3 regions of the Kitasatospora sp. NPDC058046 genome follow, and region 1 is predicted to be linked to each of the others. Evidence: riboswitches for the same ligand, from Rfam matches in the RefSeq annotation. Region 1 holds a riboswitch; each other region holds the start of a gene.
What was found. A riboswitch is a leader RNA that binds a small molecule or an ion and turns the genes downstream of it on or off. The one in region 1 is predicted to bind S-adenosylmethionine.

Region 1 (7,615 bases):
GGCCTGCGCCTTCAGCGCGTCCAGCTCGCCGGCCACCCGGCGGGTCTCGGCCTGCGCCCGGCGGGTGTCGCTCTCCAGCGACCGCACCCTCTTGCGCAGCGACTCGGCCTCCCTGCGGACGCCGTCGGACTCGGCCCGCTGCCGGTCCGCGTCCGCCCGCGCGGAGGCCCGCACCTCGGCCAGCTCGGCCTGCAGCTTCTCCACCAGCCGGACCGCCTCCGCGGCCGCGTCCTCGGCACCGGCCCGCTCGGCCTCCTCGCCGGCCTCGGCCACCAGCCGGCTCCAGCCCGTCGAACGCACCAGGTAGGCGGCGGCCGCGACGTCCATCGGATCGGCCGCGCTCGGGACGGTGCCCGACTCCAGCGCCTTCACCAGGTCCGGCTGCCCGAGACGCAGCCGCTCCGCTATCCGCACCCGGAAGGCCGGCTCCGCCTCCAGCGCCGCCGCCAGCGCGGTGGCCGCGTACTTGGCCCGCCGCGCCGGGGTGAACTTGACGTACTGACGCAGGCTCTGCGGGAGCTCGGCCGGCGGCACCCCGCCGAGCGCGTCCGAGGCCAGGCCGACCACCCGACGGCGCACGCCCTCGGGCAGCGGCCGGTCGAGCTTCTCGACGGCGCGCTCCGCCGCGGACCCGGAGGCGCCGTCCGCCGTCCCGGCAGCCTCGGCCGGGGCCTCGGCCGCAGCGGGCTGAAGCCCCTGGGCTGCGCCGGGCTCCTTCGCTGCGTCCACCACGTCCTCGGCTCCGATCCTGGTCCAGCGGGGCACGGCCGCGGCCGCCCCCCGTCGGCACGCTCCGTGCGTCCTGTTCTGTATTGTCCCGTGCGGCGCGGGCGGGTGCGCCGCGCACCCACCCCGCCGCCGCGGCGGGGATCAGCCCTGGTCGGCGGGGGCCTGCGTCTCCTCGGCGCCCGGACGGGCCACCAGCTCGACCTGGTCCACGGCGTTGCACCAGCGGCAGCGCACCGACTCGACGGTCTCGCTCAGCACCTCGGTCTCCTCGACCTTGGACTCGCCGGCCAGGTCGAAGTGCAGGAACTCGGTCACCCGCGCGGTGCGGGTCACGTCGAAGCGGGTGAGGTTGCCGCACAGGGTGCAGCGCCAGCGCGTCTCGGCGGTCAGAGCGGGGACGGTCATCGGGGGTCCTCTCGGGTGGTCCCTGGGTGGGGCAGGCGCTCCCCCCGGAGCCCCGGCGTCGGCGGCGGGAGGCGGGAATGCCCGCCCCAAGCCTATTGCCTGGGGCAACCGTCGCGACCACCGGTTGCCTGAACACCCGGGCTAGTCCACCTGCCGTAAACCGCCGTGTCACCTGCGGCGCCCGGAGGGATGCTTGGCCGCATGGCGCTCGCGGTCCCCGACCACACCGCCGCCCGGGGCGGCCGCCCGGCGGCGACCGCCCCCGTGGTCAGCTACGCCCTGATCGCCCTCAACACCCTGGTCTTCCTGCTCGGCCCGGCCGCGGGGCTCAACCCGCTGTACGGCACCGGCCAGGCCCGGGTCTGCGCGGAGCAGCGGTACGAGCAGCGCTGGGGCGCCGTCCCGGCCGAGGTGCTGGCCGGACGGCCGCTGACCGCCGAACAGCTCGCCGAGGCCCCCGACCCGGTCCCCGGCTGCCCGGCCGCCCCGACCCCGGGCAAGCGCCCGGCGCTGTCCGTCCTCACCGGGCTCTTCCTGCACGCCGGCTGGCTGCACCTGCTCGGGAACCTGCTCTTCCTCCAGGTCTTCGGCCCCACCGTCGAACGGCGGCTGGGCCGGGCCCGGTACGCCGTCTTCTACCTGGCCGCCGGCAGCCTGACCACGTACGGCTTCGCGCTCGCCGAGGCGCACTCGCCGAACTCCACCCGGGTGCTCATCGGGGCCTCCGGGGCGATCGCCGCCGCCCTCGGCGCCTACCTGCGCCTCCACCCCCGGGCCCGGGTGACCACCCTCGTCCCGCTGCTGTTCTTCCTGCCGCTGCGCTTCCCGGCCTGGCTGGTGCTCGGCCTCTGGTTCGTCCTGCAGTGGTGGTCGGTGCACGCGGCCGGCCCCGGGGTGGCGTACCTGGTCCACGTGATCGGCTTCTCGGCCGGGTTCCTCTACGCCTGCACCGTGGTCCGCCACCCCCCGCGACGACCGGGCTGACGCCCGATACGCTGGCGGCACCCCACAAAGGAGCCCGAACTGTGATCACCGCCATCGTCCTGATCAAGACCAGTGTCGACCGCATCCCGGAGATCGCCGAATCCATCGCCGCCATCGACGGCGTGAGCGAGGTCTACTCGGTGACGGGGGGCTACAACCTGGTGGCGATGGTGCGGGTGCGCCGGCACGACGACCTGGCCGAGGTCATCCCGGGCCGGCTCAACAAGGTCCCGGGCGTGGCCCACACCGAGACCCAGATCGCCTTCCGCACCTACTCCCAGCACGACCTGGAGGCCGCCTTCGCCCTCGGCCTGGACGAGTAGCGGTCAGCCCTCGGCGCGCCGGCCCCGCTCGACCTGCACGGTGGCGACGCAGCGCCCGCCCTCGTTGCGGTAGTTCCACGCCGCGCCCTCCGTGACCAGCTCCCGGACGGCGGTCAGGAAGCGGTCGACGTGCTCGTCCGGCGTCCCGGCTCCGAAGCTCACCCGGATCGCGTTCAGGCTGCGCTCGCCCGGCAGCGACGGCTCGGGCGCACCACACTCGGACGGTGCCTCGTCCTCGTCGCCGAGCAGCGTGCGCACCAGCGGGTGGGCGCAGAACAGGCCGTCGCGCACCCCGATGCCGTACTCGGCGGACAGCGCGGCGGAGAAGTGCGAGCTGTTCCAGTCCCGGACGACGAAGGACAGCACGCCCACCCGGGCGGAGCCCTCGCCGAACAGGTTCAGCACCTTGACCTGCGGGATCTCGGCCAGCCCGGCCGTCAGCCGGGCGATCAGCTGCTGCTCGCGGGCCTCCAGCCCGTCGAAGCCGGCCTCGGTCAGCGCCCGGCAGGCCGAGGCGATCGCGTAGGCGCCGATGACATTCGGCGAGCCGGCCTCGTGCCGGGCCGGGCCGGTGTGCCACTGCACGGCCACCGAGCCGTCGGCCTCCCGGGCCACCGTCCGGGTCGCCCCGCCGCCGGCCAGGTACGGCTCGGCCGCGTCCAGCCAGTCCGCCCGGCCGGCCAGCACCCCGGCGCCGAACGGCGCGTAGATCTTGTGGCCGGAGAAGGCGATCCAGTCGACGTCCAGCTCGCGCACCGAGACCCGGTGGTGCGGCGCCAGCTGGGCGGCGTCCAGCACCACCCGGGCGCCGTGCCGGTGCGCGGTCGCGGTCAGCTCGGCGACCGGCCACAGCTCGCCGGTCACGTTGGAGGCGCCGGTGACGCAGAGCAGCTTGGGGCCCTCGGGCGCCTCGGCGAGCGCGGCGTCCAGCGCGGCCACCGCCTCGGCCCGCGAGCGCGGCGCCCGCAGGTAGGTGACGTCCAGTCCGGCGTGCGCCCAGGGCAGCAGCGAGGCGTGGTGCTCGGTCTCGAAGGCGAACACCCGGGTGCCGGCCGGGACGGCGGAGGCCAGCAGGTTGAGCGAGTCGGTGGTGGCCCGGGTGAAGACCACCTGGTCGCCCTCGCGCAGGTCGAGGAACTCGCCGACGGTGCGGCGGCTCTGCTCGAACAGGTCGGTGGACAGCTGGGAGAGGTACCCGGCCCCGCGGTGGACGCTGCCGTAGTACGGCGCGTAGGCGGCGACGTCGTCCCACACCCGCTGGAGCGCCGGCGAGCTCGCCGCGTAGTCGAGCGCCGCGTAGCCGACCTTCTCACCGCTGGCGAGCGGGACCTGGACGTCAGCGCCGAGGACGGCGAGCGGGGTGCGGATTTCGGTGGCCAGAGACATGGGGATGCACTCCTTCTGGGGCAAGGGACCCCGGGAGTGCTAGTCGTCGGGCGTCCGCGCTTGTCGCACGGACGGCTTGCCGTGACGACCCGGTCCTCACCCAGGGCACCCCGCCACGGACGGAGGGTTGCCGGACAGCCAGCTGGGGCTTGGCGCTGTCACTCATGACCTGGCGAAGACTCTAGGCCTGGTCCACCGGGTGGTCAAACGGGCATCCAGCATCCGGACAGCACGGGAGCCCGCACCGGCGTACCGGCACGGGCTCCCCAACTGCCGCCTCAGGCCCGGCTGGTGGCCTCCGACCAGCGCCGCAGCAGGTCCTGCGCGGCACCGGAGTCGATCGCCTTCGCGGCCCGCTCCATGCCGGCCGCCAGCTGCTCGGTGAGCGGCGCGTCGCCCAGCTCCAGCGCGACCAGCGCCGCCGCCGTGTTCAGCAGGACGGCGTCCCGCACCGGCCCGTGCTCGCCGGCCAGCAGCCGCCGCGCGACCTCGGCGTTGTACGAGGCGTCCGCCCCGCGCAGCGCCTCGATGCCGACCAGCTCGATGCCCACGTCCCGCGGGTCGAAGGTGGACTCGGTGACGACCCCGTCGCGCACCAGCCAGACCTGCGAGGTCGTGGTGATGGTCAGCTCGTCCAGCCCGTCGTCGCCGCGGAAGACCAGCGCGGTGGCGCCCCGCCGGGCCAGCACCCCGGCGATCAGCCCGGACAGCCGGGTGTCGAAGCAGCCGATGGCGTGCGCGGTGACCTTGGCCGGGTTGGTCAGCGGGCCGAGGATGTTGAAGGCGGTCGGCACCCCGAGGTCGCGCCGCGCGGTGGCGGCGTGCCGCATCGAGGGGTGGAACTTCGCCGCGAAGCAGAAGGTCAGCCCGACCTCCTCGGCCACCTCGGCGACCCGCCGGGGGGAGAGGTCCAGCGCCACCCCGAGCTTCTCCAGCACGTCCGAGGAGCCGCTGGTCGAGGAGGCCGACCGGTTGCCGTGCTTGACCACCTTGGCGCCGGCGGCCGCCGCGACGATCGCCGACATGGTGGAGATGTTGACGGTCTTCGCCCGATCCCCGCCGGTGCCGACGATGTCCACCGCCGGGCCGGGGATCTCCAGCGGTTCGGCGTGCGCGTACATCGCGTCGACCAGGCCGGCGATCTCCTCGACCGACTCGCCCTTGGCCCGCAGCGCGATCATGAACCCGGCCACCTGGACGGGGGACGCCTCGCCGCTCATGATCCGGTCCATCGCCCACGCGGTGGACGAGCGGTCGAGGTCCTCCCCCTGCAACAGTGCCGCCAGGAGGTCCGGCCAGGTGCGGACCACCTGCGCGGGGTCGCTACCGCCGTTCGCAGGGTTCACGTTCACCATGGCTGACTCCAGCTGTTGTCGGTTCCCCGCTCCGGGGACGTCCGTACGGATGGAGCCAGCCTATCGAGCGGAGCGCCCGCTTCTACCCCTGTCTTTCCTACTCCTGGCGCGGATTTCAGCGGACGGCCGGAGTCCGCTTCGCCAGCCGGTCCCGCAGCAGGGTGGCGACCGCCCCGGCCAGCGCCACCGGCTCCACCGGACGGGAGATCGCGGCGTCGGCCCGGCTCCAGGCGGCCAGCCAGGAGTCCTGCGGCCGGCCGATCAGCACCAGGACCGGCGGGCAGCCGTAGATCTCGTCCTTGAGCTGGCGCCCGAGGCCCAGCCCGCCGGCCGGAACGGCCTCGCCGTCCAGCACGCAGAGGTCCACTCCCCCCTTCTCCAGTGCCTTGAGCACCGCGGGGGTGGTCGCGCACTCCAGGTAGGACAGTTCCGGAAGGTCCTCGGCAGGGCGGCGGCCGAGCGCCGTCAGCACCTGCTCGCGGGTGTTGCGGTCGTCGCTGTAGACGAGGACGGTGAGCGTCTCATCGGTCGTGTACGCCATGGGCCCTGCTCCCTCAAGTGTGATCCGGACCACGTTCGCCTGATCCGGATGCTACTCCCGATCACCCTCCGCCGAGTCCCCCTCGCGCACGTTCCTCCTCAAGCCGCCGCGCCCCGGACTAACCCGCCTGGAGGACGGCCCGTCACCCGACCCCGCCCGGTCCACCCGTACGGCTCACCCGGACGCCCTCCCCCCTACCTCCCTCGGCTACTCCGACCGTGCACCGGCGCGCCGGGCAACGGGGTCCAGGCTCCTCCGAGGAACCATCAGAAAAGGGACACGCCGCTGCTCACCCCCCGTACGGGCACCCCGTCGCCCCCCAAGCGGGCATACCGCACGCACCGGACACTCCGAGGGACACCCCCCGACGTGAAGACGGAATAAGGGACCGACATAATGTCCGTCGTGGCGACAGCAACAGCAGTAGAAACCGGGCACGCGCACGGATCGGTCAACCGGCCGAACATGGTCAGCGTCGGAACGATCGTCTGGCTCAGTTCCGAGTTGATGTTCTTCGCGGCCCTCTTCGCGATGTACTTCACGCTCCGCTCCGTCAAGGGGCCGGAGTTCTGGACCGAGAAGGCCCACGCCCTCAACGTGCCCTTCTCCTCGGTCAACACCACGATCCTGGTGCTCTCCTCGCTGACCTGTCAGCTCGGCGTGTTCGCCGCCGAGCGCGGAGACGTGAAGAAGCTCCGGGCGTGGTTCATCCTCACGTTCGCCATGGGCGCGGTCTTCATCGGCGGCCAGGTCTTCGAGTACACCGAGCTGGTCAAGAAGGACGGCCTGTCGCTGTCCTCCGACCCGTACGGCACGGTGTTCTACCTGACCACCGGCTTCCACGGGCTGCACGTGACGGGTGGTCTGATCGCCTTCCTGCTGGTCCTGGGACGGACGTACGCAGCCAAGCGCTTCACGCACGAGCAGGCCACCGCCGCGATCGTCGTGTCGTACTACTGGCACTTCGTCGACGTCGTGTGGATCGGCCTGTTCGCGACCATCTACCTGATCAAGTAACCAGCTGATCAGGTCGCTGGCCACCGGCTGCGGCCCCCGCCCTCACCGGCGACGGGCCGCTTCTGCCGGTGCCGACGCTCCCACCGACCGACCGCGCGCGCAGCCCTAGACAGGCAGCCTCGTGCCGGCCAGACCGGCCGCCGGGTGCACCCACCAGTCGACCAGATCCTGACACCGGGGTTATTCCGTGAAAAAGCTCTCCGCACGACGGCGCCACCCATTGGCGGCGCTGGTCGTCCTACTTCTCGCCCTGGCGGCAACCGGGGGGCTGTACGCCGCGTTCGCGCCCGCCGACAAGGCGCAGGCCGACGTCGCCGCGCAGTCGCTCGCGATCGATGAGGGCAAGAAGCTCTTCGCCGTGGGCTGCTCCTCCTGCCACGGCCTGAACGGCCAGGGCAGCAGTGACGGTCCGAGCCTGGTCGGCGTCGGCTCCGCCGCTGTCGACTTCCAGGTCGGCACCGGCCGCATGCCGGCCCAGCAGCCCGGCGCCCAGGTCCCGCGCAAGAAGAACATCTACTCGCAGGCGGAGATCGACCAGCTCGCCGCCTTCGTCGCCTCCCTCGGTCCCGGCCCGGTGACCCCGACGGAGGAGCAGTTCACCTCGACCAACCCCGAGGACGTCTCCAAGGGTGGCGAGCTGTTCCGCACCAACTGCGCCCAGTGCCACAACTTCGCCGGCCAGGGTGGTGCCCTGACCAAGGGCAAGTACGCCCCCTCGCTGGAGGGCGTGGACGCCAAGCACATCTACGAGGCCATGCAGACCGGCCCGCAGAACATGCCGTCGTTCCCGGACACCACCATGCCCGAGGAGCAGAAGAAGCAGATCGTGGCCTTCGTCCGCCACACCACCAACGATGAGCCCAACCCCGGCGGTC
Region 2 (7,615 bases), on a different contig from region 1:
GCTTCGGTATGGGCTTTGAAGAGATGTTCGTGCCGGGGACCGGGGCTGGGCGGGACGGGGTGCGGGCGGTGCTGGGCGCGCCCGGGGATGCCGTGATCGGGTTGGACTTCGACGGGACGCTGGCGCCGATCGTGGCGGATCCGGGGCGGGCGCGGGCGCATCCGGGGGTGGTGGGGGTGTTGCGGCGGCTGGCGCCGGTGGTGGGGGGCGTCGTGGTGGTGACGGGGCGGCCGGCCGGGGTGGCGGTGGAGTACGGGGGGTTCGCGGACCTGCCGGGGGTGGTGGTGCTGGGGCACTACGGGGCCGAGCGGTGGGAGGGCGGGGAGCTCTCGGCGCCGGAGGTGCATCCGGGGGTGGCGCGGGTGCGGGCGGTGCTGCCGGGGGTGCTGGAGCGGGTGGGGGCGCCCGAGGGGACGTGGGTGGAGGACAAGGGGCGGTCGGTGGCCGTGCACACCCGGCGGACGGCGGCGCCGGAGGAGGCGTTGGAGCTGCTGCGGGCGCCGGTGGGGGAGCTGGCGGCCGGGCACGGGCTGGTGGTGGAGCCCGGGCGGCTGGTGCTGGAGCTGCGGCCGCCGGGGGTGGACAAGGGGGCGGCGCTGACCGGGTTCCTGCGCGAGCGGGGGGCGCGGTCGGTGCTCTACGCGGGGGACGACCTGGGGGACGTGGCGGCCTTCGCCGCGGTGGAGGAGCTGCGCGGCGAGGGCGTGGCCGGGGTGCTGGTCTGCGCCGGTGCGGTGGGGGACGCGCCGGTGCGGGAGCTGGCCGACCGGGCGGACCTGGTGGTCGCCGGGCCGGAGGGCGTGGTGGAGCTGTTGGGGGCCTTGGCGGACGCGCTCACAGCGCGTTGAGCTGGTCCAGGAACCACTGCTGCGGGGGGAGCGCGGTGGCCGCCGCCGCCAGGCGCTTGGTGCGGTCGGCGCGCTCCTCCGGGCTCATGGTGAGGCCGGCGTGGAGGGCCTCGGCGGTGGCGATGACGTCGTAGGGGTTGACGGTGAGGGCGTCGTCCTTGAGTTCGGCGTGGGCGCCGGCCTCGCGGGAGAGGACGAGGGCGCAGCCGTGGTCGGAGACCACCGGGACCTCCTTGGCGACCAGGTTCATGCCGTCGCGGATGGGGTTGACCAGGGCGACGTCGGCCAGCCGGTAGGCGGCGAGGGAGCGCGGGAAGTCGTCGTCGACGTGGAGGATCAGGGGCTGCCAGGCGGGGGTGGCGAACTCGGCGTCGATCTCCTCGGCCAGCCGTTGGACGGCGGCCGTGTAGGCGCGGTACTCGGCGAGGTCGGTGCGGGACGGGTAGGCGAAGGCGATGTGCACCACCCGGTCGTGCCACTCGGGGCGGGTGCGGAGCAGGTGCCGGTAGGCCTGGAGGCCGCGGACGATGTTCTTGCTCAGCTCGGTGCGGTCGACCCGGACGATGGTGCGGCGGTCGCCGACGGCCGCGCGGAGGGCGGCGAGGCGTTCGTCGACGTCGGGGCGGTGGGCGCGCTCGCGCAGGAAGTCGGCGTCGGCGCCGAGGGCGTGGACGCCGAGGCGCGTGGTGCGGCCGTCGACGGTGACGGTGAGCGCGTCGTGGTCGACGGTCGCGCCGAGGAGGTCCTCGCAGCAGGCGGCGAAGGCGCGGGCCCAGCGCTGGGTCAGGAAGCCGGCCCGGTCGGCACCGAGGATGCCGGTGAGGACGGCCCGGGCGACGTCGTCGGGCAGCATCCGGTAGTACTCGGGCGGGGCCCAGGGGGTGTGCGAGAAGTGGCCGATCCGCAGGTCGGGGCGGGCTTCGCGGAGCAGGGCCGGGACCAGGGAGAGGTGGTAGTCCTGGACGAGGACCGCGGCGTTCGGGGCGGCCTCGGCGGCGAGGGCTTCGGCGAAGGCCTCGTTGTAGGCCCGGTAGGCGGCCCATTCGGTGCGGAAGGCGGCGTCGAAGGAGGGCGCGGTGGGGGTCGCGTAGAGCAGGTGGTGGACGAACCAGAGGGTGGAGTTGGCGACGCCGTTGTAGGCGCGGGCGAAGGTCAGCGGGTCGATGTCCAGCATCCGTACGGCCTGGCCGCCGACCTCGTGGCCGGCCAGGTCGAGGCGGCCGTGGGGTGCCTCGGCGGCGGCCCTGCGGTCGGAGTCGTCGAGGGCGGCGCAGACCCAGACGGCGTTCGGGTCGTCGATGGCGGAGAGGCCGGAGACCAGGCCGCCGCCGCCGCGGCGCAGGGTCAGCGTGCCGTCGTCGGCGGTGCTGAAGGACACCGGTCCCCGGTTGGACGCCACCAGGACGGGGGCGGTGCCGGTCACGCTCGAACGGTTGGTCGTGAGATCGCCCATGGTTGGCATGTTGCCGTGGGGTCGGCGTGGCAAACCCGTGCGGCCCGTCGAAGAGAGGCCCTAATGGTGGGCGGCGTACTCGGGGAGGGTGTGGATCGGGGGGCGTTCGAGGGCGGTCACCGGGTGGGTGTGGGCGGTGAAGGCGCGGGTTTCCGGGTCGCGGGTGAACTGGGTGAGGTGGGGGTGGACGAGGTCGGCGGAGGCCTTGAGGCGGTGGGTTCGGTCGAGGCGTTCCAGGGCGGTCCGGTAGATGGTGGCGGCCATCCGGCCGAGGGCCTGGCCGTCCTGGTGGCGGTGGTGCCGGACGCCGACGTCCACCTGGGCGAGGGCGTCCAGGCCGGCCAGCTCCAGGGCGTCGACCAGCAGGCCGAGTTCGACGCCGTAGCCGGTGGGGAAGGGCAGCCGTTCGAGCAGTGAGCGGCGGGCCGCGTACTCGCCGCCGAGCGGCTGGACGAAACCGGCGAGTTCCGGCCAGTGGAGGTTGAGCAGGGGGCGGGCGACGAGTTCGGTGACCCGGCCGCCGCCGGCGGGCAGGACGGCGCCCTCCGACTCCAGCGGGCGGTCGTACATGGCCTTGACCAGCTGGATGGACTCGTCGGTGAGCAGCGGGCCGACGATGCCGGAGACGAAGGCCGGGTCGAACTCGCGCAGGTCGGCGTCGACGAAGCAGACGATGTCGCCGTGGGTGACCAGCAGCGAGCGCCAGAGCACCTCGCCCTTGCCGGGGACGGCGGGCAGCCGGGGCAGGACGGCGTCGCGGTGCTCGACCCGGGCGCCGGCCTCGGCGGCGACGGCGGCGGTGGCGTCGGTGGAGCCGGAGTCGACGACGACGAGTTCGTCGACGAGCGGGAGGCGTTCCATCAGCTCGCGGCGGATGGTGCGGACGATGTCGCCGACGGTGGCCTCCTCGTCCAGGGCGGGGAGGACCACGCTGACCGTGCGACCGGTGCGCTCCTTGGCGTCGAGCAGGGTGCGGACCGGCCGGTCGGCCGCGCTCCAGGAGCGGCGGCGCAGCCAGGACGCCGCCTGCGGGAGGAGCGCGGGAGTCGGTTCGGCGGGCACGGAGATCTCCTCGGCGAGGTCGGTGGGACGGGTCATCTCGCTTGGCGGACGGTCCCGTTCAGGTTTGACGCCTTCGGATACAGTCTTCGTACAGCGGTCGGACCTTTGCACGCCGGGGTCTCCGTTGAGCACCACCACAATTTCACAAGCTCATCCAGAGGGACTGAGGGAACGGCCCGTTGACGTCCCGGCAACCTTCTCGCGCGGCTGTCTGTCGACAGGCCCCGGCGGGACAGGTGCCAATTCCGTCCCGTGTCGCGACCGCGCCACGGGGAAGATGAGGAGAGAGGCCTCGCCATCATGGCTATCGACACTGCCGCACCCGTTTCCGTCGACCTCGGCCCGGCCGCCGCGCTGTCCTGTCGCGAGTGCGGCACCCGCTTCCCGCTCGGCCCCAGCTTCGCGTGCCTGGAGTGCTTCGGCCCGCTGGAGATCGCCTACGAGTTCGGCAGCGAGGGCGCCGAGGAGCTGCGCAAGCGGATCGAGGCCGGTCCGGCCTCCATCTGGCGGTACGCGCCGCTGCTGCCGGTGCCGGCCGACGTGGCGTCCAAGCCGAACCTGAACCCGGGGTGGACCCCGCTGGTGAAGGCGGACAACCTGGGCCGGGAGCTCGGTTTCACCGCCCAGCTGCACGTCAAGGACGACTCCGGGAACCCGACGCACTCGTTCAAGGACCGGGTGGTCGCGTGTGCGATCGAGGCGGCCCGGGCGTTCGGCTACACCACGCTGTCCTGCTCCTCCACCGGCAACCTGGCCGGCGCGGTGGGTGCGGCGGCGGCCCGGGCCGGGTTCCGGTCCTGCGTGTTCATCCCGCACGACCTGGAGCAGGGCAAGGTCGTCATGGCCGGGGTGTACGGCGGCGAGCTGGTCGGCATCGAGGGCAACTACGACGACGTGAACCGCTTCTGCTCGGAGCTGATCGGCGACCCGGCCGGCGAGGGCTGGGGCTTCGTCAACGTGAACCTGCGGCCGTACTACGGCGAGGGCTCCAAGACGCTGGCGTACGAGATCTGCGAGCAGCTCGGCTGGCGGCTGCCGGAGCAGATCGTGATCCCGATCGCCTCGGGCTCGCAGCTGACGAAGATCGACAAGGGGCTCCAGGAGCTGATCAGGCTCGGCCTGGTCGAGGACCGGCCGTACAAGGTCTTCGGCGCCCAGGCGGAGGGCTGCTCGCCGGTGTCGGCCGCGTTCAAGGCCGGCCGGGACGTGATCAAGCCGGTGAAGCCGGACACCATCGCCAAGTCGCTGGCGATCGGCAACCCGGCCGACGGCCCGTACGTGCTGGACATCGCCCGCCGTACCGGTGGCGCGGTGGAGGACGTCACGGACGCCGAGGTCGTGGCGGCGATCCGGCTGCTGGCGCGGACCGAGGGGATCTTCGCCGAGACCGCGGGCGGGGTGACCGTCGGCGTGCTGAAGAAGCTGGTCGAGACCGGGCAGCTGGACCCGGCCAAGGAGACCGTCGCGATCAACACCGGCGACGGGCTGAAGACCCTGGACGCCGTCTCCGATTCCGGGATGACCGCCGTCATCCGCCCGACGCTGGACTCGTTCCGCGCCGCCGGCCTCGTGTCCGCCTGAACCACCCGATAGGCCCCGCCCCCGCTAGGAGAGTCATGAGCGCCACCGTCCGCATCCCCACCATCCTGCGCACCTACACCGACGGCGCCGCCGAGGTGACCGCCGAGGGTGCCACCCTGGCCGAGGTCGTCGCCGACCTGGAGAAGAACCACGCGGGCATCGCGGCCCGCATCCTGGACGACACGGGCAAGCTGCGCCGCTTCGTGAACGTCTACGTGAACGACGACGACGTGCGCTTCGCCGAGGGTCTGGCGACCGAGATCAAGGACGGCGCCAGCGTCTCGATCATCCCGGCGGTGGCCGGCGGCTGCTGAGCCGACAAAGCAGAACCCGCGGTCGCCCGCGCGTACGGAAATCCGTTCTCCGTATGCGCGGGCGACCGCTCGCATTCCGGCGGGAATATTTCCGGGTCGAGTCGGAGTAGAGTGTGGCTCGGCTGGGAACAGGGTTTCCCTTTCGGCCCCCGCAGTGCTCGGCCCGGGGGCGTCCGGCCGCCGGGGGCGGACCGTGAAACATGTCAGGCAGATGTCAGAATTCGCGCGGGCATTTGAGTAATTCGTCCGCTATGTCCGGCGTGGAATGCCGAGATTATTCCGATTCGATCCGTCCTGTCCCTTGACGCCTTGGCGGAATTACCGGCGGTTGGCCCTGTTGCAGAGGGCGTCGATCCGGATACATTCAGCGGCGGTCGACGCAATCACCCGCTCACCGGAGGCCGCCCGGCGTTCCGCGCGGATGGTTGCGGCGTGCACGGCTGCGCCCAGGGGGGGTTCCCCGGGCCGGCCTTCAACCAACCCGGGCCCGCGACCTGCGGGCACGTGAAGGGCCAGCACAGCACTAGGGGAGTTCGGAATGGCTCAGGGCACCGTCAAGTGGTTCAACGCGGAGAAGGGCTACGGCTTCATCGCGGTCGACGGTGGTGCGGACGTCTTCGTCCACTACAGCGCGATCCAGATGGACGGCTACCGCACCCTCGAGGAGGGCCAGCGGGTCGAGTTCGAGATCTCCCAGGGACAGAAGGGCCCGCAGGCGGACATGGTCCGCGCGGCGGTCTGACCCCTTCCGACTCCAGGAGCTCGGCGCGGCCCTACGGCTGGTGACCACTCGCTTCTCGACGGGCCCGTGCGACGCGTGTCGTACGGGCCCGTCGGCGTTCCCCGACGCGGCTCCGGCGGGGCTCCGGCGGGGCTCCGGCGACGGCTCGCGGATCGTCGATTGGGCTTGCACTCGACCACCCGGAGTGCTAATCATTGGCGTTAGCACTCACAGCGTGAGAGTGACAGCGGACCGGGTCGGTGAGGCCCCCGGGAGCGGTAGGGGAATGGACCCCCGCACACCAGGGCCGTCCGTCGCGGGCACCCCTTGGTCCGAGCAGTCGACCGTGTCCCGGAGGACCACTTCAGATGGCCAAGATCATCGCCTTTGATGAGGAAGCTCGCCGCGGCCTTGAGCGTGGCATGAACCAGCTCGCCGACGCCGTGAAGGTCACGCTCGGCCCCAAGGGCCGCAACGTCGTGCTGGAGAAGAAGTGGGGCGCCCCCACGATCACCAACGACGGTGTCTCCATCGCCAAGGAGATCGAGCTCGAGGACCCGTACGAGAAGATCGGTGCGGAGCTCGTCAAGGAGGTCGCCAAGAAGACGGACGACGTCGCGGGTGACGGCACCACCACCGCCACCGTGCTCGCCCAGGCCCTGGTTCGCGAGGGTCTGCGCAACGTCGCCGCCGGCGCCAACCCGATGGCCCTGAAGCGCGGCATCGAGAAGGCCGTCGCGGCCGTCTCCGACCAGCTGCTGGCCCAGGCCAAGGACGTGGAGACCAAGGAGCAGATCGCCTCCACCGCCTCCATCTCCGCCGCTGACACCCAGATCGGCGAGCTCATCGCCGAGGCCATGGACAAGGTCGGCAAGGAAGGCGTCATCACCGTCGAGGAGAGCAACACCTTCGGTCTGGAGCTCGAGCTCACCGAGGGCATGCGCTTCGACAAGGGCTACATCTCCGCCTACTTCGCCACCGACCTGGAGCGGATGGAGGCGACGTTCGAGGACCCGTACATCCTCATCGCCAACTCCAAGATCGGCTCGGTCAAGGACCTGCTCCCGCTGCTGGAGAAGGTCATGCAGAGCGGCAAGCCGCTGGTCATCATCGCCGAGGACGTCGAGGGCGAGGCCCTGTCGACCCTGGTCGTGAACAAGATCCGTGGCACCTTCAAGTCCGTCGCCGTCAAGGCCCCGGGCTTCGGTGACCGCCGCAAGGCCATGCTCGGCGACATCGCCATCCTCACCGGTGGCACCGTGATCTCCGAGGAGGTCGGCCTCAAGCTGGAGAACGCCGGCATCGACCTGCTGGGCACCGCCCGCAAGGTGGTCATCACCAAGGACGAGACCACCATCGTCGACGGTGGCGGCGACAGCGAGCAGGTCGCGGGCCGCGTGAACCAGATCCGCGCCGAGATCGAGAACAGCGACTCGGACTACGACCGCGAGAAGCTCCAGGAGCGCCTCGCCAAGCTGGCCGGCGGCGTGGCCGTCATCAAGGCCGGCGCGGCCACCGAGGTGGAGCTCAAGGAGCGCAAGCACCGCATCGAGGACGCCGTCCGCAACGCCAAGGCCGCCGTCGAGGAGGGCATCGTCGCCGGTGGTGGCGTCGCCCTGCTGCAGGCCGGTGTCGC
Region 3 (7,615 bases), on a different contig from region 1:
GGCGACGTTGCCGCGCAGGAAGTGCGCCCGACCAGCTGCCCGGTGGTCGGCGCGGTGGTCCGCGGCGGCGGCCAGGGCCTCCGCGGTGGTGGCCAGTTGGCGGCTGGGCGGGGCGAGGACGAACGGCGTGAGCGCGATCAGCAGGTCGATCGCGGCGCGCAGCGGGTCCGTGGTCGGTCCGTCGGAGGGGTCCGGTGCCGGGCCGTCGGAAGGCCCGCCGGTCGGGCCGTCGGGGTCGTCCGCGACGCTCCAGCCCGCCACCTGCGCGGCCAGCGCGATCGCCCCGGAACCCTCCGCCTCGGCCCAGGCCCGCGCCCCGTCCGGCCCGTCCAGCGGGACGCCCGCGCTGCGGGCCGGCCCGAGCGCGCCGGCCGCCGGATCCCCGGGGACGGCGTGCTGGAAGGCCGAGCACGCGGTGGCCAGCAGGTGGTCCAGCATCCGGTCACGGGCCGCGACGGCCGCGCCGGGATCGTCCGGACGGCGCCGGGCGAACGCGCGCAGCAGGTCGTGGAAGCGGTAGCGGCCGGGGAAGGGCGACTCCATCATCGCCACGTCCACCAGGGCCTCCAGCAGGTCCTCGGCGTCGTACTCGTCCAGGTCCAGCAGGGCGGCCGCGGCCTGCAGCCCGAGGTCAGGCCCGTCCACCGAGGCGGCCAGCCGGAACGCCCGGGCCTGGGCGGGCGTCAACTGGCGGTAGCTCAGCTCGAAGGCCGCCGCCACCTCCAGGTCGCCGATCCGCAGCTCGTCGATCCGCCGCCGCTCGACCGCCAGCCGGCGGCCCAGCGTCTGCACCGTCCAGCTCGGCCGGGCCGCCAGCCGGGCCGCCACGATCCGGACCGCGAGCGGGAGGTGGCCGCAGACGAGCAGCAGCTCCCGGGCGGCCTGCGCCTCGGCGGCCAGCCGCTCGGCGCCGATGGTGCGGCCCAGCAGTTCGAGCGCCTCCTCGGGTTCGAAGACGCCGAGGTCGGCCTGGACGGTCGCGGGCAGGCCGGACAGCCGGGTCCGGCTGGTGGTGAGCACGGCGCAGCCGACCGCACCCGGTAGCAGCGGTCTGATCTGCGCGGTGTCGTGGACGTTGTCGAGCACCAGCAGCAGCCGCCGGCCGTCCACCGCCGAGCGGAACAGCGCCGAGCGGGCGTCCAGCCCCTCCGGCACCGCGTCGGCCGGCACGCCGAGCGCCACCAGGAAGCCGCTGAGCACCGCCTCCGGATCGGCCGGGGTGGCGTCGGCGCCCCGCAGGTCGACGTAGAGCTGACCGTCCGGGTAGGCCTCGCGCACCCGGTGGGCGACGTGCAGGGCCAGCGCGGTCTTGCCGACCCCGCCCATGCCGACCACGGTCGCGATCACCAGCGCCTGCTGGCCCGGTGCGCCGGGGTTTCTGTCGGGCGCCCCTCCGTGCACCCCTCCGTGCACCCCGCCGAGAGCCTTGCCCAGCCGTTCGACCAGGACCGATCGGCCGGTGAAGTCGGCCGCGTCGGGCGGCAGTTGGGCCGGTCTGGGGGTCGGTGTGCTGCTCCCGGCCGGGGCGGTGTTCCCGGTCGGTGCGGTGGCGGGGGCGTTCGGCGCCGCCGGTCCGGCGGGCGGGTCCGGTGCCTCGGCCCCGGGCGCGGCCGGCTCCGCCGGACCGGCGGCGGCCGGGCCCGGGACGAGCGCGACGGGGACGAGCGCGACGGAGGGTGCCGGGGCGGCGAGCGACGGGTCCCCCTCCAGGATCCGCTGGTGCAGCAGGTCCAGCTCCGCCCCGGGCGCCACCCCCAGTTCGGCCAGGAACAGCTGACGCGCGCCCCGGAACACCGCCAGCGCGTCCGCCTGCCGCCCGGCCTGGTACAGCGCCCGCATCAGCAGCCCGTACGCCCGCTCGTGCAGCGGGTGCTCGGTGGTCAGCGAGGTCAGCTCCGGGATGCACCGGGAGTAGCGCCCCAGCGCCAGGTCCAGGGCGATCCGCTCCTCCAGCAGGGTCAGCCGCAGCTCCTGGAGCCGCTGGCGCTGCCGCTGCGCGAACGGCCCGGGGATGCCGGCCAGCGGCTCGCCCTGCCACAGCTCCAGGGCCTGGTTCAGCAGGTCGCGCGCCTGCTGCGGCTCCCCGGCGGCCGCCGTGCGCTCGGCCTGCGCCGCCAGCTCCTCCGCCTGCGCCGCGTCCACCGCGTGCTTGGGCAGCACCAGCCGGTAGCCGTCCCCGACCGAGGTCAGCACGGTCGGCGCGTCCGGCGCCTCGCCGTGCAGGACCTTGCGCCACCGCCAGGCGTAGGTGCGCACCGTCGTCATCGCGGTGCCCGGCGGCTCCTCGCCCCACAGGGCGTCGATCAGGTCGGTGGCGCTCGCGCCGTGGCCGGGCCGGAGCAGCAGCACCGCCAGCATCGCCTGCTGCTGGGGGCTGCCCACCTTCAGTACGGTCGCGCCGCGCTGCGCCCGCATCAAGCCCAGCACCGAGAACCGGAAATCATCCATTCCTGCACCTGCCCGCTTCATGTGCTCGCCCCCGCCCGCACGTGCCACCCCCGAATTGGTGAGTCCCTATCAACCCACGGGACCTGGCGGGATGTCGAGAGATCGTCGACCCGGTGGTGATCCGGTGTTGATCGGCCGTCGCCACAATCGGTGATGTGGCGCCCGCAGTCGGCCCGGCCCCTCACCGCCGGACCCGCCACGTCCCCGGTCGCCCGGCCGCCGACCGGCGACCCCCACGGCTCTCGGAGGCGGACGCCCATGAACACGGACCGGAACAGCGACCTGAGGACCGGCCGGAAAGCGGATCCGAACGCGGAACCGAGTACGGCGTCGAGCACGGACTTGAGCACGGACCTGAGCACCGACCGGACCACGGACCGGCACGGCGGCCTGGACACCGACCTGCTCCACCGCCTGCTCGACGTCGACCCGGCCTGCGGACCCGTCGAACTGCTCCACCGCGCCCGGGGCGAGCGCCACCTCCCGTACCTGGTGCTCGCCGCGCTCGCCCGGGAGGACGTCCGGATGGGCGCGCACGCCCGGGACGAGCTGCGGCGCGCCCGCGACCGGGTCGAGTGTTACGCCCGGGTCGCCCGCGACCTCGCCGACGCCACCGGGGTCCGCCCCATCCGCGACCTGCCGCTGGCCGGCTACTACCCGCCCGACCTGCCCCGGCCGCTGGCCGAGCTCAGCCTCGTCAGCCCCACCGAGGCCTCGCTCTGGCAGGCCGTCAACCGGCTGGTCACCGACCACCCGGTGGAGTCCGTGGAGGTCACCCTGCTCGGCGAGCGCCCCCGGCACACCGCCGTCACCCTGCGCTGGCCGGCCGGGGACCCGCTGCTCGACCCGTGGTACCAGGTGCGGGTCGCGACCGCCGCGCTCCCCGGCGACCTCGCCACCGTCCCGGTCCGCCCCTACCTGGCCGCCGACGACCACGTCGAATGCCTGATCGCCCTCGCCGAGGAAGGGCTCGGGCGCACCTTCCTCGCGGGCGACGTGATCGACGTGGCCAGGCTCGCCGGGCAGCCCTTCGAGCCCGTCGAGACCGCCGCGGTGGTCGCCGCCTACCGGCTCGCCCCGGAGGCCGCCGCCCTCCTCGACCTCGCCGCCGAGCACGTGCCGCTCGGCGCCCTGCGGGACGTGCGTACCGTCCTGGAGGCCGAGGTCGCCCCCGAACTCCGCCGCCGGACCTCTGCCGGCACCCCGCCGTGCCACGGCACCTCGCCGCGCCACGGCACGCTGCTGCGCCGCACCGTCATCCGGCACCAGTGGGACGAGGCGCTGCTGCTCCCGGCCGGCGACGCCACCCTGCTGCTCACCCCGGTCGCCGACTACCTGCTCGGCCCCGAGGGCACCCGGCCGACGGACCGCGAGCGCACCGCCGCCCTTGCCGCCCTCCACGCCTGGGACGCGACCCTCCCCGGCAGCCCGGACGGGGCCCCGTGCACCGGCCTGTCGGGGCCGCGCCACCGCTGAGCCGGCCCCGCGGGGCGTGGCCGAGGGCGGGTCGAGGGCGGGGGGACTTGCCGACCCGCCCCGGATGTCTTGTATCGTTCCTGGCGAATCATCCAGAGGGGTGGAGGGACCGGCCCTACGAAGCCCCGGCAACTCCCCGTTCGACCCGGCGTCCGAAGTACGCGCCGTGTTGGCGGGGGCAGTGCCAACTCCGGCCTGTCGCCACTGTGGCGCGGGAAAGATGAGGAGACACGGTGCTCTCTGTGCTGTCCTTCGCCCGGGCGCTTCCCGCCCCGGTCCTTTCGCGTACCCGTCTCGTGCCCGGCGCAGGCAATCGGCCGACTTCTCCGGCCTGTCCTCGCTGACCACACCCCCCGGCTCCCCGCCAGGAGCCGCCGTGAGCAGCGCGGACCCGCTGCTCCCGGGCCTTGAGACTGGAGTACCCATCCCATGGAGAACACGAGCGGCGTCGGCGTGCTCGACAAGGTCACCTCGATCCTCGGCACCCTGGAGGCCGGGCCCGCCACCCTGGGCGGCCTCGTCGCCGCCACCGGCATGGCGCGGCCCACCGCCCACCGGCTGGCCGTCGCACTCGAACACCACCGCCTGGTCAGCCGGGACGTCCAGGGCCGGTTCATGCTCGGCCCCCGCCTCGGCGAGCTCTCGGCGGCCGCCGGCGAGGACCGGCTGCTGGCCGCGGCCGGTTCGGTCCTCGCCCAGCTGCGGGACGCCACCGGCGAGAGCGCCCAGCTCTACCGGCGGCAGGGCGAGGTCCGGATCTGCGTGGCCGCCGCCGAGCGGCTCACCGGGCTGCGCGACACCGTTCCGGTGGGGGTCACCCTCCCCATGAAGGTCGGCTCCGCCGCCCAGATCCTGCTCGCCTGGGAGGAGCCCGAGCGCCTCCACCGCGGCCTGCAGGGGGCCCGCTTCACCGCCACCGCGCTGAGCGGCGTGCGGCGCCGCGGCTGGGCCCAGTCCGTCGGCGAGCGCGAGGTCGGGGTCGCCTCCGTCGCCGCGCCCGTCCGCGGCCAGTCCAACCGGGTGGTGGCCGCCGTCACGGTCTCCGGGCCGATCGAACGGCTCAGCCGCCACCCCGGCGCCCAGCTCTCCCAGGCCGTCGTCGAGGCGGCCCACCGGCTCACCGAGGCCCTGCGCCAGCCCTGACGGGGGTTCCGAGGCTCTCGGATTCCGAGGTTCCGGGGTTCCCTGGTCACGGGTTCCGAACCTCGGGTTCCGAGACTCCGGGCTCCGGGGCGCACCTCCGCGCGCCCCGGGGCCCGGTTCCGGCCCGTACCGGTCCCGGTTCCGGCTTGGCTCGGGCCCGGCTCGGGCCCGGTTCCGACCGGCTCAGGCCCGGTGCGGCAGGCCGGTGAGGCTGGGACGGGGGATCCGGCTGATCACCGCGCCGATCAGTGTGCCGATCGACACCCCGAAGACCGCCGAGACGGCCGCCAGCAGCGACTGCGCCCCGTTGCCGACCTCGATCTGCGCGGTGTTCAGCAGACCGAAGGAGCCCGGCACGACGATCCAGAACGCCGGGAGGTAGAGCACCTGCCAGAGCGGACCGCCCGGCAGCCAGTGCACCAGGGTGGCCGCGACCGCGGCGGCCACGGCACCGGCCAGGCCGCCGATCGCCGCGCCGTGCACCGACCCCACCGCCACCTGGGCGGTGACACTCACCGCGATCACCGCGACGATCCACGGGATGGCCGAGGGCGGGGTGTGGACGTTGACCACCACCCCGGCCACCGCGATCGCCAGCCCCAGCGCGATCACCCACCAGCTCGGCTTGGCCACCTGCACGTTGGCCAGCGCGGTGGACGGCATGCCGATCGCGGTCGCGGCCGCGGCCACCCCGGCGAGGAACAGCGTCAGCTGCACGGCGCCGGAGACCAGCCGGGCGGTGCCCGCGTTGGCGGCGCCGGCGGCGATCTCGGACAGCCCGGTGACCAGCAGCCCGCCCGGCAGCAGGATCGCCAGGGTGGCCACGATCGTCCGCAGCGGCCCGTCCAGCAGCGAGGCCCGCGCGAGCGCCAGGACCAGCAGTGCGACCAGGAACCCGGCCGTGACGGGCAGCAGCGGCCGCAGGTGCGGCCGCCGCCGGGCGAGCACGGTCAGGCCCACCACGATCAGCGAGCCGAGCCCGGCGGCCAGCACGTTCGCCACCACCGGCTGCAGGAAGATGCAGACCCCGACCCCGACCGGCAGCGCCCCGAAGTCAGCCACCCACGCGGGCCAGCGGGCGGGCGCCCGCCGGATCCGGTCCAGCTCGGCGCGCGCCCGCGGCCCGTCGAGTTCGCCCGCCCGCAGCCGGTGCACCAGGTCGAGGACGTCGGCCGTCTGCTCGAACCGCAGGGTGCCGCCGAGCGGCTGGAACCTGGTGGCGCCGTCCGGGTGCAGGGCCACGAACAGCCCGTTGGTCAGCGCGGCGACCTGGACCTCCGGGGCGCCCAACGCCCGCCCCAGTCCGCGGAGTTCGTCCTCGACCTCATGGACGGGCAGGCCGCCGCCCAGCAGGGCTTCGCCCAGGTCGAGCAGGAGACGGCAGAGCGGGTCGGGCGGGGCGTCGGCGTCCCGGACCGATGGAGACTTGCTAGGCATGGCAGGTATCGTCCCACCCTGCCCGATTCGGTCTGAATCTGCCCCGGTCTGTTCGCTTCCCGAGCGCTGGTCGCTCCCGGGGCCTGGGTGACCGCTACGGGCGGACGGTGAGGACCAGCTTGCCCGTGACCCGGCCGGTCTCGCCCTCGGCGTGGGCCTTCGCGGCCTCCGCGAGCGGGTAGGTGGCGGAGACGTGCGGGCGCAGCTGCCCGGCTTCGACGAGGGCGGCGATCGCGGCCATGCCCGCCCGGTCGTGCTCGACCAGCAGGGCCTTCGCCGTCACGCCCAGCTTGGCGGCGCGCTCGGCCACCTCGTCGATCCCCTGGGGCAGGATCGACACCAGGACGCCGCCGGGCCGGAGGGTCTCCAGGGAGCGCAGTCGGTCGTCGCCGCCGAGCGGGTCGAGGACCACGTCGATGTCGCGGGCCTCCGCCACGAAGTCGGCCGTGCGGTAGTCGATGACCTCGTCCGCGCCCAGGCCCCGGACGAAATCGTGCTTGGCGGCGGACGCCGTGCCGATGACGTACGCGCCGCGCGCCTTGGCGATCTGCACGGCGACGTGCCCGACGCCGCCGGCCGCCGCGTGCACCAGGACCCGCTGCCCCGGCCGCAGCCCCGCCGTGTCGACGAGCGCCTGCCAGGCGGTGAGCGCCACCAGCGGGAGCGCCCCGGCCTCGACGTGGCTCAGTACTGCGGGCTTGGGCACGAAGGCCCGGGCGGGGCCGGCGACGTACTCGGCGTGCGCGCCGGCGCCGTACGGGTAGGGCAGCATGCCGAACACCTCGTCGCCCGGGGCGAAGAGCGAGACGCCGACGCCGACCGCCTCGACGGTGCCGGAGACGTCCCAGCCGAGCGTGAACGGGGGCTGCCCGAGGAAGTAGCCGCGGTCGCGGTGCTTCCAGTCGGTGGGGTTGACCCCGGCGGCGTTGACGGCGACGAGGACCTGGCCGACGCCGGGCACGGGCCGCTCGACCTCGGCCTCGTGGAGGACGTCCGGGGTGCCGAGGGCGGTCTGGGTGATGGCCCGCATCGTGTTCGTGCTCATCGTGTTCGTGCTCATGGAGTTCGTGGTCATGGATCCAGCCTGCGGCCGCGCCCCTGACCAGCGAAA

Region 2: linked by a shared signal. The riboswitch ahead of thrC (threonine synthase) and the one ahead of ACFVU7_RS01335 (aminotransferase class V-fold PLP-dependent enzyme) in region 1 are both predicted to bind S-adenosylmethionine.
Region 3: linked by a shared signal. The riboswitch ahead of ACFVU7_RS41520 (IclR family transcriptional regulator) and the one ahead of ACFVU7_RS01335 (aminotransferase class V-fold PLP-dependent enzyme) in region 1 are both predicted to bind S-adenosylmethionine.

What each region holds. Positions count from the first base shown of each region.
Region 1 is NZ_JBHVRS010000001.1:285,139-292,753, forward strand. Features, by position in the region: gene ACFVU7_RS01315 (NYN domain-containing protein) at 1-732, opposite strand, end outside; gene ACFVU7_RS01320 (hypothetical protein) at 871-1,134, opposite strand; gene ACFVU7_RS01325 (rhomboid family intramembrane serine protease) at 1,336-2,118, shown strand; gene ACFVU7_RS01330 (Lrp/AsnC family transcriptional regulator) at 2,160-2,441, shown strand; gene ACFVU7_RS01335 (aminotransferase class V-fold PLP-dependent enzyme) at 2,445-3,827, opposite strand; SAM riboswitch class IV at 3,879-3,997, opposite strand; gene trpD (anthranilate phosphoribosyltransferase) at 4,106-5,182, opposite strand; gene ACFVU7_RS01345 (hypothetical protein) at 5,298-5,723, opposite strand; gene ACFVU7_RS01350 (heme-copper oxidase subunit III) at 6,120-6,740, shown strand; gene ACFVU7_RS01355 (c-type cytochrome) at 6,928-7,615, shown strand, end outside.
Region 2 is NZ_JBHVRS010000022.1:4,486-12,100, forward strand. Features, by position in the region: gene otsB (trehalose-phosphatase) at 9-848, shown strand; gene ACFVU7_RS34205 (trehalose-6-phosphate synthase) at 835-2,301, opposite strand; gene ACFVU7_RS34210 (glucosyl-3-phosphoglycerate synthase) at 2,362-3,399, opposite strand; SAM riboswitch class I at 3,511-3,647, shown strand; gene thrC (threonine synthase) at 3,664-4,944, shown strand; gene ACFVU7_RS34220 (MoaD/ThiS family protein) at 4,980-5,258, shown strand; gene ACFVU7_RS34225 (cold-shock protein) at 5,797-6,000, shown strand; gene groL (chaperonin GroEL) at 6,348-7,615, shown strand, end outside.
Region 3 is NZ_JBHVRS010000035.1:26,747-34,361, reverse strand. Features, by position in the region: gene ACFVU7_RS41530 (BTAD domain-containing putative transcriptional regulator) at 1-2,448, opposite strand, end outside; gene ACFVU7_RS41525 (hypothetical protein) at 2,791-3,924, shown strand; SAM riboswitch class I at 4,010-4,151, shown strand; gene ACFVU7_RS41520 (IclR family transcriptional regulator) at 4,354-5,067, shown strand; gene ACFVU7_RS41515 (threonine/serine exporter family protein) at 5,251-6,504, opposite strand; gene ACFVU7_RS41510 (NADP-dependent oxidoreductase) at 6,599-7,579, opposite strand.